DNA from 2 places in the Viridibacillus sp. NPDC093762 genome. Region 2 is predicted to be linked to the other one. Evidence: riboswitches for the same ligand, from Rfam matches in the RefSeq annotation. Region 2 holds a riboswitch; the other holds the start of a gene.
The links. A riboswitch is a leader RNA that binds a small molecule or an ion and turns the genes downstream of it on or off. The one in region 2 is predicted to bind S-adenosylmethionine.
Positions count from the first base shown of each region.

Region 1 (8,310 bases), on a different contig from region 2:
TTTTAGTACTCTAGAATAAGATGGATGAGTTATAACGAGGGAATTTTAATGGAAATCTATTTTTATAAAAACGCGACTGATGTGTGGAGAAGAAGTTATGATTGATGATATTACTTAATAGATCACTATTTTCGCCAAGATAATCTAGAAAATTAAGTATTCTAATTTTTCTGAGTGTACAACTGTTCTTCTTGTAAGGACAGTGTATGTAGTAATTTCAATGAATTTCATCTTATTGTTTGTGATGGTACTTTTCAGATGTACAAATAATGGTGAAAGTATGCTACAATATTTTTATCCAAAATTGAAAGGATGATTTTCTTGTCAAACGTACTGAACACATTCGTAGACGACAACTTGCAACAACTGCGCGACCAGGGCTTATACAACGAAATAGATCCAGTAGAAGGCCCGAACGGTTCAGTTATTCAAGTGCGTGGCAAAAATTTGGTCAACCTATCTTCAAATAACTACCTGGGCTTAGCAACAAATGATAAATTAAAGAAAATTGCTCAAGAAGCAATCGGAAAATATGGCGTAGGTGCTGGCGCAGTCCGCACGATCAATGGGACACTCGATCTTCACGTTAAATTAGAAGAGAAACTAGCAGAATTTAAAGGTACTGAAGCAGCCATTTCATATCAATCAGGATTCAACTGTAATATGGCAGCTATTTCTGCTGTTATGGATAAAAATGATGCAATCCTATCTGATCAATTAAATCATGCATCTATCATCGATGGTTGTCGCTTATCTAAAGCGAAAATTATTGCTTTTAATCACTCTGATATGGATGATTTACGTACTAAAGCAAAAGCAGCAACTGAATCAGGCTTATACAATAAAGTAATGGTCATCACTGACGGTGTGTTTTCAATGGATGGAGACATCGCAAAACTTCCTGAAATCGTAGAAATTGCGAAAGAATTTGATCTAATTACATATGTGGATGATGCTCATGGATCAGGTGTAACAGGTAAAGGGAAAGGTACTGTGAAGCATTTCGGTTTAGAAAAAGAAATCGACTTCCAAATTGGTACACTATCTAAAGCGATTGGTGTAGTAGGTGGTTACGTAGCTGGTAAGAAGAATTTAATCGATTGGTTAAAAGTACGTTCTCGTCCATTTTTATTCTCAACAGCTTTACCACCAGGTGATGTTGCTGCAATCACTGCAGCTGTTCAAATGTTAATTGATTCAACAGAACTTTGCGATCAACTGTGGGAAAATGGCGATTATTTAAAAGCGGGTCTGAAAAAACTTGGATTTAACATCGGTGCATCTGAAACTCCGATTACACCGTGTATCATCGGTGACGAAAAACTAACTCAAGCCTTTTCTGCTCGTCTTTTTGAAGAAGGCGTCTACGCTAAATCGATTGTCTTCCCAACTGTACCTAAAGGCACTGGGCGCGTACGTAACATGCCAATTGCCGCACATACAAAAGAAATGCTAGACGAAGCTTTAGCGACTTATGAAAAAGTAGGTAAAGAGCTAGGCGTAATTTCATAATATTAAAATGCTCAGCGCTATGTGCTGGGCATTTTTATTAGGTGATTTTTTTGTTAATTCTATAAAGTGTATCTTTTCCACAGACAAATATAGAATACTTTTATTAAGAGAAGTAATTTTTTCTTTTATACTGAAATTGTGGGCCATGTGAAACAAAGATAAGAAGCGATTTAGAATAAATTAAAGCTGTAGTTAAGGTAATTGAATGGTTAGAGTTTGGAGAATTTAATATTACTATTTAAGACGGATTGTACAGATAAATCGTCTAAAAAAGCAGAGATTTCCTTGAATGAAAGCGAAATAAGCACCTATGTTAGCTAATAACAAAATAAGAGGCCGCATAATCAGAGTCAAAGAGTAAGTATTCTTTGATTGTGATTATGTGGCTGTTTTATTGCTATTTTTAAACTTATGCCATTGGTAATCCAACTTATGGAATGAGTTGGATTTTCAATGTATATACATTAAAATAAATTTAGTTTGGAAATACGCGTTATTGCTTCATGAAGCCTGTCCTCATCAACAAGCAAGCCAACACGTACATACCCTTCTCCGTATTCACCAAAACCATTACCCGCAGCAACTGCTACATCAGCCTGTTCTAGCAATAAATCAGCAAATACTTTACTTGTATAACCTTCTGGTACAGGAAGCCATGCAAAGAATGATCCTTTTGGTGCTGTCACAGCCCAGCCAATACGATCGCAAGCGGTTTTTAATGCGTTCCGGCGGCTTTCATACATATCCACTAACTCAGTTACACATTCTTGTGAACTAGTAAGTGCTGCAATACCAGCCTCTTGTACAGCAGGGAAAAGGCTGACAAATAAATGGTCTTGTACTAAATTTAATGCTTCAATTAGCTTTGTGTTACCAACTGCAAAGCCGACCCGCCAACCGGCCATATTATACGTTTTCGATAAAGTATACAACTCAACCCCGACATCTTTAGCACCTTTAGCTTGTAAAAAGCTCACTGGTTTTTTACCATCAAATCCAATTGCTCCATATGCAAAGTCATGCATTACTGCAATATCGTGATCTTTCGCAAACTGCACAGTTTTATCGAAAAATGATAAATTAGCAACAGCACCAGTTGGGTTATTTGGATAATTTAAATACATTAATTTCGCACGAGCTTTTACCTCATCTGACACAGTTGTGTAATCAGGTAGGAAGTCGTTTTCCGCTAGTAATGGAAGTGTATCGAACTTGACATCTGCTAGTGCTACGCCTGACCAATAGTCCGGATAACCAGGGTCTGGGAGTAGCATTGAATCACTAGGATTCATAATAGCTAAAGGTAATTCAACTACACCAATTTTTGTGCCAAAAAGTATGGCTACTTCCGTATTTGCATCGATTTCAACCCCGTATTCTCGTGCATAAAATTCTGCAATTGCTTCCTTGAATTCGGGCAAGCCGCGGAATGGAGAGTATTTATGAGTTTGCGGATTAATAACAGCTTCCTGCATAGCTTTTATAATATGAGTAGGTGTTGGTTGGTCTGGATTTCCTTGGCCTAAATTGATGACATCCCTACCTTCCGCGACTGCGGCACCTACTTTTTGTACTAAAGTTGCGAAAAACTGCTTCGGCAACTGTTGTAATCTCGTTGAAAATTCCATTTTCGAACAAACCCCCTTGAATTATTTTCTTTAATAACTTGTTATCCACAAAATCTTTCTTCTAAATACTCTATACACAACAACTACTTTGTGGATAAAATAGACGTATGTATAAAAATAGTCGCAATAATAAGAGAAATATTATAACCTTTTTAAGAAAATGTCTACAGGTGGTGGAGTTATGAAAATTGCATGTATACAATTAAATGTTGCCTTCGGGGACATCGAAAAAAATTTTATCAACGTTGAAAAGTTTATCAGGGAGGCTGCTGATAAGGGGGCGGAACTCGCAATTCTTCCGGAAATGTGGAATTCCAGCTATGCTCTAGAGAAATTAGAAGACCTGGCAGATCCGAACGGGGAACGTACAAAGAATTTCCTGCAACAGCTTTCAGAAGAATTGCAAATTCATATTGTTGGTGGCTCGGTATCAACAAAAAAAGATGGGGAATTCTACAATACGATGTACGTATATAACAATAAAGGGGAGCTTGTCAGCGAATATGACAAAGCGCATCTTTTCCGTCTAATGGACGAGCATTTGTATTTATCAGCTGGCGATAAGCAGAATAACTTTGAACTGGGTGATATTCCAGCGGCTGGTGTTATTTGCTACGATATTCGTTTTCCTGAGTGGTTACGTCTTCATGCATTGAACGGAGCGAAAGTAATTTTCGTTTCTGCACAGTGGCCAACACCACGTATTGATCATTGGAAAACGTTATTACAAGCACGAGCAATTGAAAGTCAGTGTTTTGTTATTGCAGTAAATCGAATTAGCCATAAAAAACAAAATTTTAACGGTCAATCGATGGTTATTGAACCTTGGGGTGAAGTGTTATGGACTGGTGGAGAAGATGAAGAAATGTCGATTATCGATGTCGATTTCTCTATAGTGGATGAAATTCGCCAACGAATCCCGGTATATGAGGATCGTCGCTCTGAATTATATAAAGATATTTTGGAATAGTACAAAGTTTCAAAAAAGTATTTGACATCTACATTTTTTCACAGTAATATTTAGTTCATAACTTACAAATGAATATTGAACTTTATCTAGAGAGACCGAGGGATAGGCCCTATGACGTCCGGCAACCCCCTGAAAAAGGGAAGGTGCCAATTCCTACAGAATGAGTACGTTCTGGAAGATAAATCGCCAATTTACACTTACGATGCTTCTTTCAGATAACCGAAAGAAGCATTTTTTAATACAGTGAATTCCAAGTATTTCTATAGAAGTTGCATAATTCAAACAGATTTGAGGGGATACAATATGCTTGAGATTCAGAATATTACAAAAGTATATAAAACCAAAAAGGGTTCGGTAACGGGCGTAGACAACGTATCGTTGACAATCGATAAAGGTGAAGTCTTCGGTATTGTTGGCTATTCTGGCGCAGGAAAAAGCTCGCTGCTACGTTGTATCAATTTATTGGAGCGACCAACAAGTGGCAGTATAGTCGTAAATGGTCAAGATTTAACAAAATTAAAAGGCGAACAACTTCGTAAAGCGCGTTTGAAAATCGGTATGATCTTCCAGCACTTTTACCTAATCAGTCAAAAAACGGTTGGCGAAAATATCGAATTTGCTTTAAAAGCAGCGGCTATACCACCGAAGCAGATTAAAGCTCGTGTAAAAGAATTGCTTGAAATGGTCGGTTTATCTGAGAAAATCGATGTTTACCCAGCGCAGTTAAGTGGTGGTCAAAAGCAACGTGTCGGTATTGCTCGTGCGCTTGCAAACAATCCATCCGTACTACTTTGTGATGAAGCAACATCAGCACTTGATCCAAAAACAACGATTTCCATTTTACGCTTATTAAAAAAGATTAATCGCGAGCTGAATATTACAATCATCCTTATCACGCATGAAATGGATGTTGTGAAAGAAATTTGTGATCGTATGGTTATTATGCAAGATGGAAGGGTCATTGAAGAAGGAGCGGTTTACGACGTTTTTGCAAATCCGGTTGAGCCATTAACACAAGAATTTATTAGCAGCGTTGTTTCATTTGAAATACCGCCAACGATTCTTAAAGGTGTGACAGGGGAAATTGTGAAAGTATTATTCAAAGGAGATGTAGCTGGTGAGGGCGTCATTTCAGATATGATTCAAAACTTTGAAATACGTGGTAATTTCTTGCATGGCACAATTGAATATATTCAAGAAAAACCGCTTGGCATTTTCTTAATGGAGCTACAAGGTCAACCGGATAATATAGGGAGAGCTATTTCTTATATGGAAGGACGCGGTGCGTTTGTGGAGGTGATTAACGATGCTATTTGATTTCGAACACTTTATTAGTATGCTTCCAGACATTTGGAAAGCATTTGGTGAAACGTTACTGATGATTGGTATTTCACTTAGCATTTCACTAATTATCGGTTTACCACTTGGAATTATACTGTTTGTTACAAGCAAAGGTTTATTTTTACATAATCGTTTCTTTAATGGAGTTTTAGGGTTTATCGTCAATCTAGTTCGTTCCGTTCCTTATATCATTCTATTAGTAGCGTTATTCCCGCTAACGAAAATACTGGTTGGAGATACAATTGGTCCCGTAGCGGCAAGTGTTTCGTTATCTGTAGCAGCTATTCCATTCTTTGCGAGACTTGTAGAAACGTCTATGCGTGAAGTTGATAAAGGTGTCATAGAAGCATCAATAGCTGTCGGTGCAACACCATGGATGATTATACGAGATGTGCTATTACCTGAAGCGAAATCGGGTATTATCCAAGGGGGGACAATGACGATTATTAGTTTAGTCGCATATTCCGCAATGGCTGGTATTGTCGGCGGTGGCGGAATTGGTGACTTAGCTATTCGTTTTGGTTATTACCGCTATGACAACACAATTATGATTGCGACAGTTGTCATATTAATTGTTATCGTCCAAATTATTCAACTTTCAGGCGATGCCATTTCAAAAGCAATTGATAAACGATAAAAGGGGAGAATTGAAAATGAAAAAGTTTTTACTAGCAGCGATATTATTCGTATTAGCTTCAGCTTTAGTTGCATGTGGTAACAAAGATGAAAGCAAACCAAAGGATTCAAAAGACATTAAAATTGGCGCAACTGCAGGACCATATAGTGACATGTTAAATAAAGCGATCATCCCGCAATTAGAGAAAAAAGGCTATAAAGTAAAAACGGTTGAATTTAGTGACTACGTACAACCAAACAAAGCATTAGATTCTGGTGATATTGATGCAAACCTTTTCCAACACTCAATTTATCTTGAAAACTTTAATGAACAGAACAAAATGAAGTTAACTGGTCTAATTAACGTACCAACAGCGCCAATGGGCTTCTTTGCAAAAGATTTTAAATCAATTGATGATATTAAAGACGGCGCAAAAGTAGCGATTGCTAACGATCCATCAAATGCTGCACGTACATTATTAGCGTTACAAGAACAGGGTCTTATCAAAATTGACCCTAACATCGAAGAACTAAAGGCATCTGAAAAAGACGTTGTTGAAAACCCTAAAAACTTAGTGTTCCAACCAATCGAAGCAGCGGGTCTGCCTCGTGCAATCGAAAGTGCTGACCTTGTTGGTGTCCCAGGAAACTTCGCGCTTGCAGCAGGACTTAAATTACAAGATGCACTATTCTTAGAAAACATGCCGGATAAATTCCGTAATGTTATTGCGGTTAAGGAAGAAAACAAAGATTCACAACTAGCGAAAGACATCTTAGAAATCGTTAAATCAGAAGAATTTGAAAAAATCATCGATGAAGAATTCAAAGGCTTCGGCAAACCTGACTGGATGAAGTAAATGCTGAAGTGGCCCGTCTAGACTAGACAAGCGCTGGAACCTTCGAATTGAAAACGTACTTTCAGTTTTCAACCGAGAAGGAGGAAGTGACCTCGAGAGTCTGGCCACTGAAGCTGGATATCTCGAGTAAATGCTGAAGTGGCCTGTCTAGACTCGACAAGCGCTGAAACCTTCGAATTGAAAACGTACTTTCAGTTTTCAACCGAGAAGGAGGAAGTGACCTCGAGAGTCTGGCCACTGAAGCTGGATATCTCGAGTAAATGCTGAAGTGGCCCGTCTAGACTCGACAAGCGCTGGAACCTTCGAATTGAAAACGTACTTTCAGTTTTCAACCGAGAAGGAGGAAGTGATCTCGAGAGTCTGGCCACTGAAGCTGGATATCTGAGTTCGATGGCATTTATCTTCAAGGACTACTACACACTTATCAATCTTGGATTAGATAGGGTAAAGAATGGTGTTAAAATGTATGTTTGGTAATTTTAACGATTGTTGATGAAGATATGGGAGGAACAAGGGGAACAAAAGGGAAACGATATAAATGGACTTTAAGTTTTGAGGCTCCAAGTACCGATCAACAATTATTTATATTTATTCCAAAAGTAGAAATAATTGGAGTTTATGAACGATTTTTTTTCAAAACATGATCGTTATAGTGCTTTCCTAACAGAATAAGAATAAAAAGTCGATTCCAAAATATAAGAATCGACTTTTTATTTGACTTACTAGGGAAAAATAGCACTACACTATTCTATCTACAATATATTAAATTAATTAACACAATAAATTACTTTACAAAAAAGTACTACAAATTTTATACGGATAATTAGTCAATCCATTGAACAACTTTTTCTCGACTTTGTCTTGATTTCTCAAACTCTGGTTCTTGAGATCGGTATCCGAAAGCTGCCATAACCGATACACCAAATTTTTCGCTATCTAATAATCCTTCATTCTCAAGAATTTCTGTTACTTTCTCCATGTTGAAACCTTCCATTGGACAAGAATCAATCCCGATTAAAGCTGCGGCAGTTAACATATTTCCAAGTGCAATATATGTTTGTTTACTAGCCCAGTCAAATAGAGCTCGTTCACTTTCATACAACTTGAGATCAGATTCTTGGAAGTTTTTATAAGAATTAGTCATATTGGCCACGATAGGTTCAGGAATATTTTTAACGTTCTTCAATAGATTTTGCACATAATCAGAATCAGCTTTAGCATCTTTACGAGCAAGAAGAATCACTAAATGACTAGCCGTGGGAAACTGACCTCGTCCTCCAAAACTGAATTCTTTTAATTTTTCCCTAATCTCCATATTTTGAATAACTAAAAATCTCCATGGTTCATATCCTATGGAACTTGGTGATAGTCTACCTGTTTCTAAAAT
Region 1 is NZ_JBNNUK010000004.1:4,411-12,720, reverse strand. Features, by position in the region: gene ACQKM9_RS07050 (glycine C-acetyltransferase) at 313-1,512, shown strand; gene ACQKM9_RS07045 (pyridoxal phosphate-dependent aminotransferase) at 1,977-3,140, opposite strand; gene ACQKM9_RS07040 (carbon-nitrogen family hydrolase) at 3,322-4,110, shown strand; SAM riboswitch class I at 4,190-4,295, shown strand; gene ACQKM9_RS07035 (methionine ABC transporter ATP-binding protein) at 4,414-5,427, shown strand; gene ACQKM9_RS07030 (methionine ABC transporter permease) at 5,417-6,088, shown strand; gene ACQKM9_RS07025 (MetQ/NlpA family ABC transporter substrate-binding protein) at 6,105-6,923, shown strand; gene ACQKM9_RS07020 (hypothetical protein) at 7,394-7,567, shown strand; gene ACQKM9_RS07015 (NAD(P)H-dependent oxidoreductase) at 7,747-8,310, opposite strand, start outside.
Region 1: it holds a riboswitch for S-adenosylmethionine, as region 2 does, so the genes downstream of both, ACQKM9_RS07035 (methionine ABC transporter ATP-binding protein) here and ACQKM9_RS04380 (cyclase family protein) in region 2, are expected to answer to the same signal.

Region 2 (8,310 bases):
GCAACACCTCGAAAAGAAACACCTAGACTTGCCATACCTGCACTTTCGGTTGGGATTGCAGGCAAACAAACAGGAATTTACCCATTTGAAACACCTGGTGGCTGGCAAATCATTGGTCGTACGCCACTCGATTTATTTTTACCAAATGAAACGCCACCTTCCCTGTTGCAAGCAGGTGATTGTATTCGCTTTAAACCAATATCCGTAAAAGAATACAAACAATTGAAGGAGACGAGATCATGACAGTTACAGTCATTAAACCAGGTTTATTAACTACCATTCAAGATCTAGGAAGATTCGGGTCACAAAAATATGGAGTCATCGTTAGTGGTGCAATGGATGCTTATTCATTAAGAATTGCGAATATTCTTGTAGGGAACTTAGAAAGTGAAGCCGTACTTGAGGTTTCATTATTTGGGACTGTATTACAATTTAATGATGACCACCTTATTGCACTTACAGGTGGAGATCTAACAGCAACGATTAATAATGAACTCGTACCACTTTGGCGTCCATTTATTGTGAAAAAAGGAGACGTATTAAAGTTTAAAAAAGCCCATACAGGTTGTCGTGCTTATGTAAGCTTTGCTGGCGGTATACAAGTTCCTACTGTAATGAATAGTAAAAGTACTTATTTAAAGGCGGGAATGGGCGGATTTGAAGGTAGAGCATTACAAAAACAGGATGAAGTAAATATCGGACCTTATACTAAAAAAAATAAAGAAATACATCAATATGCAATACAACTAATAGGTCCTGCTTCGTGGTCTGTAAATCACAACGAATTAATCTCATTAAATCAACAGCAAACAATTCGTGTGATACCTGGTACAGAGTGGGATTGTTTTACCACTGAAAGTCAGCATTGTTTAACAAACAACCCTTACACACTTTCTACAGAGGCTGATCGAATGGGGTACCGCTTTGAAGGACCAACGTTATCATTGACAGAGAAATTCGAATTGTTATCAGAGGCTGTGACGTTTGGAACAGTTCAAATCCCACCAAATGGTAAACCGATCATTTTAATGGCCGATCGCCAAACAACTGGGGGTTATCCGAAAATGGTTCAAGTCATCACAGCTGATCTAGCTAGTCTTGCACAGTTACAAACAGGTGCTAAAATCCGATTCGAGCTCGTAACATTAGAAGAAGCTCAACAAGCATTAATAGCGAAAGAACAAAAAATTAAAACCATTGCTACTGCTATTCGCTGTTCTGCAAAGCTTTCTTAACATGTAAGAAGTATTGTCCAACTAAAATATAGTAGAACAAACAGAAAGAGCATGTTTTGAATAATCTACATTTCAAAACATGCTCTTATCGTTTTATATATTTTTGTAAATAAAATAATAATTAATATACTTATAACTCTAATTTCATAAAAGCGCTATTCGGATCGTCAATGTAATTAGAAAATGGCTTACAATATTGAAAACCATTTTTCTAATTCAGCTAGCAGGTACAAAAGCCACCATTGAACCTGTTTCTAAACTTAGACGCTTATAACCGCGGTACATTGCCTCTTCAATGATATGATCAAGGATACGCCTTTCCGTAAATATTATGAAGAAGTACGCATGGATTTTATTTCACCATGGTGTGCATCCAATTCTATTAGTGCTCCGCAACCTTCTAATGTACCTGCTTCCCATGCACTCCAGAAAGTAATCTCTATTTTTATCAATTCCTCGATATTTAACGCATGTATACTTTCTGGTGGAGAATTTAGTGCCATACCTTGAAGATGCTCCTCCAAAAACACCTTAACTGCGTCACCTGATAAATCATCAATTCTAATAACCAAAGAGTTCACCTCTCAGTTCCTATTATTCATTTGCTATGAGTAATTAAGGTAGGATGGCAAATGAGCGAACTGGGAAACCTGAAGCCTTTTCAGGTTTAGGTACGATGTTAAAGATGACAGCCCCTTTTGCGGGTAGCTGGTCTAAATTTGTTAGCAACTCTACTTGATATGTATCTTGTTCCAATACATATAGTTCACCTAGTAATGCATTGTTTTGACGGTATAAAATGCTAGAGTCCGTATCAAATGTTTCATGTCCTACTGCTTTAATATGACGCTCTTCAAACAAGAATTTTAGTGCATCTACCGACCATCCTGGTGCATGCGGATTTCCCTCAGCATCAAAGTTATTAAATGCTTCTACATCAGGCCAACGTTTACTCCAATCTGTACGAAGTGCAACAAATGTACCTGCCTCAATTTCACCGTGTTCTACCTCAAAATTCAAAATATCTTCAACTGAAATCGTGAAATCATGATTCTCTGTTGCATCTTTTGAATGATCTATTACAACGAGCGGCAGTGCAAGCTCTTTTAACTCTAATTCTTCTAAATAACGAGCATCACGAACAAAGTGAATAGGTGCATCTAAATGTGTTCCATATTGTCCAGCAAACGAAAAATTCTGAGCAAAAAAGCCATCATCATGTGAAAATAGAGTTGTTTTTTCCAACCCTTTAAATGCGTTGAAACGTGGTGTTTCTACTCCAAAGGTATGTGTTAAATCGATCCATTTCTTTTCTTTTAACGTTTGTAGTGCATTGATTAATTCTGTTGACATATCCATCACCTCATCATTTTTTGAACAAAAAAACCTCTTCTTGATAAGAAGAGGTTGACGATACGTCCATGCACTCTTCTTATCTTCAAGCATACGCTTCTGGAATTAGCACGGTACATCGTCCGTTGCTGAGATTTCACAGGGCCAGTCCCTCCACCTCTCTGGATAAGAAAAAAGTTATTTTGTTGATTCTTAATTTACAACTTTAGAAATCTATTGTCAATAAAAAATTTAGAAAATTCTTTATAATGTATGATTTTAATAATTTATTATGATAGCTTTTCATTCTACAAAAATTGCGTAAGAGGCGATTCTAAGCTTTTTTGATACCAAATGCTATCCACCTACCATCAATATCTTCAATCACAAATTCTTTATTGTTGTAGTCTGTATTACTTAATGAGCGAACTATTTTCACACCTTAAAAATCCATTTTGAATAAAAATCATACAAAAAGGTCACCTCAGTGTATAGGGCGACCTTTTTGTATAGCTTTCTCAGTATATAAGGCATTTCCCTAGATTCTAGATAAATACAATTCATGTAATTTTGCGGAAAATTCATCTGTCGGTAATGGCTTACTAAAGTAATATCCTTGTGCAAAGTCACATAGGTTTTCACGGACGATATACAATTCATCTTCCGTCTCTACCCCTTCGGCAACCACTTGCATACTCAATGCATGCGCTAATTTGATAATAGCGGTCACCATTGCGACATTACTGAGCCCTGTTTTTAAACCATGGATGAACGATTGATCAATCTTCAATACATCAATTGGAAACTGCTTTAAGTAGCTGAGTGAGGAATAACCTGTTCCAAAGTCATCAATCGCGATGATTACTCCCAGAGCTTTTAGTTGATTAAACGTTGCAATCAATTCCTCTGTTTGATGCATTAAGCTCATTTCGGTAATTTCTAACTCTAAATTTTTAGCGGGTAAACCTGTATCCTGTAATACTGCACGTAAATTGTTCACAAAATTCCTTTCTTTCAAATGAATAGGCGAAATATTAACTGAAATACGAATATCCAACCCATATTCATCAAGCCACTTCTTCATTTGTTTACAAGCCCTTTTCAATGTCCATTCACCAATAGAACTAATCAATCCGCACTCTTCTGCAAAAGGGATAAACTTAGCTGGAGAGATAAAGCCGTAATCCTTATCATACCAACGAATTAAACCTTCCATTCCGATTAATTGATTGGTTTTTAAATCGATTTTCGGTTGATAATACAGTTCAATTTCATCTTGCTTTATAGCATGACGAAGTTTTGTTTCTAGCAGCAGGAATTGATTATGAGTACTATTCATCGTATTTTCATATTGTATGTAATTGCTAGCTCTATTCTTTTTTGCTTCAAGCAAGGCGACATTTGCACATTTTATTAAGTCCTCTGGTGTATTTGCATCAGCTAGACTTGAGCTTATGCCGATACTAATAGAAGAATAGAATTCAAACTGTTCAATCAAAAAACTATCTTCAAAATTGGCCATTATTTGATGTGCCTTCCAAATGGCATGTTCATTATTCTTCATGATGATGGCAAATTTATCACCACTATAGCGAAATAGTGACTTTTCATCTATTCCTAATCTTTTCAAGCGAGTCGCTACTTCGATTAGAAATAAATCACCTGTTAAATTACCTAATCCATCATTAATGCTTTTAAAACGGTCAATATCCATCATTAAGAGTGACAATGAAAAGCCTTCTTTTTGTGCGTTTTTGAACAGGTCTGCTAAACATATATTCAACATACGACGGTTATATAAACCCGTCAATTCGTCATGATAAGCAAAGATTTTTAGTTTTTTGATATTTTTTTGTTCTGTTACATCTGTCCGAATTGACACATATTGGTAAGGTTTTCCTTTATCATTCAAAAAAGGTATGATCGTTGTTTGCACCCAATATAAACTACCATCTTTTGCACGATTACAAATATCACCACGCCATATTTTCCCGCTACCAATTGTACGCCATAATTCTTTAACAAAAGCTTTAGGATGATGACCAGAGTTCAACAAACGGTGATCTTGCCCAATTAACTCATCTTTACTGTATTTTGAAATGGTACAAAAATGATTATTTACAAATGTAATGATACCTCTATTATCTGTTATAGCAACAATAATAGATTGGTCTAATGCATGCTGAATATCTATTAATTGTTGGACTGAATACGCATCATTAAGTTGGCTAAGATCCGTCGCTTGACTATAACCTTGATCCATATAACCTCACCCCTAATCAATTTCGGCATTATTCGTGCAATTTCTCTCATGTACCTATTTTATCACAACCAATATAAGGCTATTATTCAAATAAAAACAAAAGGTAAAAAGACCTAAATCGAAAAAAATATGAATTAATAAAAGCAAAAGTGAATGGTATCTATTATCAAATTTTTACACCTTTCATATAGTATTTATAGTAGTTGTGACATGTTTTTTCTACAATATATAGGTTTTTAGCTGTAAAATAATTCAAAAACAGCATTCGTAAAATGCAATAAGCTGAAAAATTCAGCTAGTTTGATTGTTTAGAATAGATAAATGAAAAAGAAATTTACTGAGTTACTATTATTCATGTGGTTTTTAAAATATTTTTAAAATCACTATCTCATTTAAGCTTAAATTATATAAAATTAAATTCACTAGGTAATAGTAACTATTAGTAATTCACCTAATTTTTACAGGCATGTTGAGTTTAGTTTACATAATAATATTATGTAAACTAATAAAAAAAAGACCATTCAAGATGGTCTCAACTACTTAATTTTCCAATCTTCTTGAAGAATGCTATAAACGGCATGATCTACAAAATGATCGTATAACCACTCTGATTGACGACTAAAACCTTCTAAAGTCATTCCTAATCTCTCAGGAATCGCTCTACTTCTCATATTTTCAATAGCAGCACGCACTTCTATACGATTTAGCTTCAAATCCCGAAAGGCATGATCCATTAACTTATTTACTGATTTGCTCATAATACCTAAGCCTTCATAGTCCTTTGATAACCAATACCCGATACTTGTAGACTTGTTTTGCCAATTAATATGGTGAAAACCAATAACTCCAACTATGTTACCCTCAAATACGATGGCAGTTTGGAAGCCATCATTAGAACTAAATTGCTTCATAGATGACCGAATAAATTGTAATGTATCTCCTACATCTTCATTTGAATCTATAAAGGGCAACCACTCTCTTAAACTCTCTTTTGATCCCATCATAACTGTAAATAACTCTTGTGCATCATGCTCTTGTAATAACTTCAGTTGCAATTTCTCATCAATCTCTACAGAAAACATATGAAACCTCCTAGTCGTTATGTATTAATAAGGAATTATAGTATCAATAAAGTACTATGTAAATAGATATAAACTAAAAAAATCCGCTAGCTCAGAATAAGCGCGGATTTGTATGCGAAATACATTGTTATTATTAAATTAATTGATTAAATGGGTTATTTTCAATCACTTGTTGGATTTCTTTATCTTCTACATGAGTATAAATCTGCGTTGTAGAAACGCTAGAGTGCCCTAAAATCTGCTGTAAACTACGAATATCTGCCCCACTTTTATACATCATTGTTGCAGATGTATGTCGTAATTTATGCGGTGTTAGCTTTGTTTTATTTAATCCTGATTGCTCGTTAATTTCTTTTACTATTTTAGCAACACGTTGCCTTGTTAAGCGTGTTCCTTTCTGTGATAGAAATAAAGACTCGTTCTTATCTGCGTCTTTAATACCATAGCGTTCTTTCTTTAAATAGCGTGAAAGAGCATTCTGACAAGCTTCATTTATGAAAACAGTTCTTTCCTTATCACCTTTACCTGTAACTGTTAAATAGTTACCTTGTATAGAGGTTAAATTCAGTTTACATAGCTCTGTTACACGTATTCCTAGGTTTAAAAAGAAGGTAATCATACAATAATTACGATAGTAATGTGTAGATTCCTTTATGCCATCTATGAAAATTCTTGCCTCTTCCATCGTCATATAAATAGGTTGTCTCTTCCCTATTTTAGGAGATTCTAACTCACTAGCAGGGTTATCTTCTATTAAATGTCGTTTTGATTTCAAATAATTGAAGAAGGATTTTAATGTAGCACCTTTTCTTGCTCTTGCATGAGCGCTATTTCGTCTTTGCTCCTCACAATACTCTAAAAACAAGTACATGTCTTCTAATGATATTTCTCGGATAAAATCTATCGTTATGTCTGATATATCTATTTGATCTACTAACTTTATATCCATATCTTGTTGTACAGCTTTTAAGAATCTAAAAAATAATAATAAATCATATTCATATTCTTCACGGGTTCTTTTTGACTTCCCTTTAATTGCTGTTAAATAAACTAGAAAGTCTCTCATTATTTTTGGGTATGTAGTTTGCAAAATTCGTCACCTCTTATACTACTATTTTAGCACAAATAAGGTTCCCAAATGTGTATTTGGGAACCTTTTATTGAAAAAACATTTTCCATCAAAACTCTCCTTATAAAACCGCTTATTATCTCCTAAAAATTAGGTTGCTTCAATTTCACTCTCAGACGATTCGAGAATGCTATATACGCATCATTACACGTCTCGAATCGTTTTTGTTTTTCGTGCCCTCCCTATTTTAACAATAAATTGAATATGAAAAACTACGTTATATTAGTTAATAATTGTTAATATTGGATTAATAATATGCAACTTTTACAATTAATATCCAATTTCAAATAGATCAAACAACAGCTGAGTACATATTATTCAAAAAATTCTTACTTAAAACCGAAGCAAAAGATAATTAGGTTATAAATAACTTTAATTACAATATATAGTCATTATGTATTAATAAAGTATATTTTAATTAAATATATATTTTTGGTTAAAAGTAATTAAGTTGAAAGGAAATTAGAAAAGTATAATTATAAACCTAAATTTACAATTTATTTAAATTTTGTAGAAGAACTATGATTAATGAATGAGGTAGAAGAAGCTACGGTGGTTTTAAAAACTTTAGCCAAAGATCAAAAGTTCAAATACTTTATAAAGAAAAAACACAATTGAATATAATAATATAAAAAAATAAACAAATAACTAGTGAAAGACTTGAAGCGATAGAGGGACTAATTTCAATCTATAATAAGTTGTCTAAAATGATTGATTTATATGGATATTCAAATATTATAGGAAAGTTTGAAAATTCCGGATTTTAGTTGGTGAATGTGAAGGAGGAATTTTAAAAAGTAGTTATGAATGGAGGACAAAACGTTTAGCAAACCATAAAGGTGTTTTAAACGATATATACTATCATTCAAAATGAGGGAGGGAAGATTGAATGAGGCTTACAAGGGAAATGAGGGACTAATAACTAAACAAAACCCACACCAACCACTCATAACTCATAGTTGGTGTGGTTTTTGTTATTACAGTGCTTTATAGTACCATATGCCATTTTGCAATGATTTTTTTAAGAGTCCTTCTACTTCTAAATAGTCTAAATAGCCAATGACTTCTGACATGACGAGGGAAAACTCTGTATTGTATTTATGCCGATATAATTCTTGAGCTATTTCTTTTGGAAGGTGCGTCCCTTCTTTAATAACGGAATATAAACGATTCGCTTTATGTTGCATTTTATCTAGCTTTTGCGAAATGACATGTTGATGGTCTTCAATAATTTCTTGATGTCCAGCAAAAAGGTATTCAACATCTAAC
Region 2 is NZ_JBNNUK010000002.1:107,526-115,835, reverse strand. Features, by position in the region: gene pxpB (5-oxoprolinase subunit PxpB) at 1-243, shown strand, start outside; gene ACQKM9_RS04390 (biotin-dependent carboxyltransferase family protein) at 240-1,235, shown strand; partial or broken gene ACQKM9_RS04385 (GNAT family N-acetyltransferase) at 1,366-1,807, opposite strand; gene ACQKM9_RS04380 (cyclase family protein) at 1,851-2,588, opposite strand; SAM riboswitch class I at 2,665-2,760, opposite strand; partial or broken gene ACQKM9_RS04375 (VOC family protein) at 2,902-3,006, opposite strand; gene ACQKM9_RS04370 (putative bifunctional diguanylate cyclase/phosphodiesterase) at 3,106-4,830, opposite strand; gene ACQKM9_RS04365 (GNAT family N-acetyltransferase) at 5,367-5,912, opposite strand; gene ACQKM9_RS04360 (tyrosine recombinase XerC) at 6,046-6,978, opposite strand; gene ACQKM9_RS04355 (MBL fold metallo-hydrolase) at 8,019-8,310, opposite strand, start outside.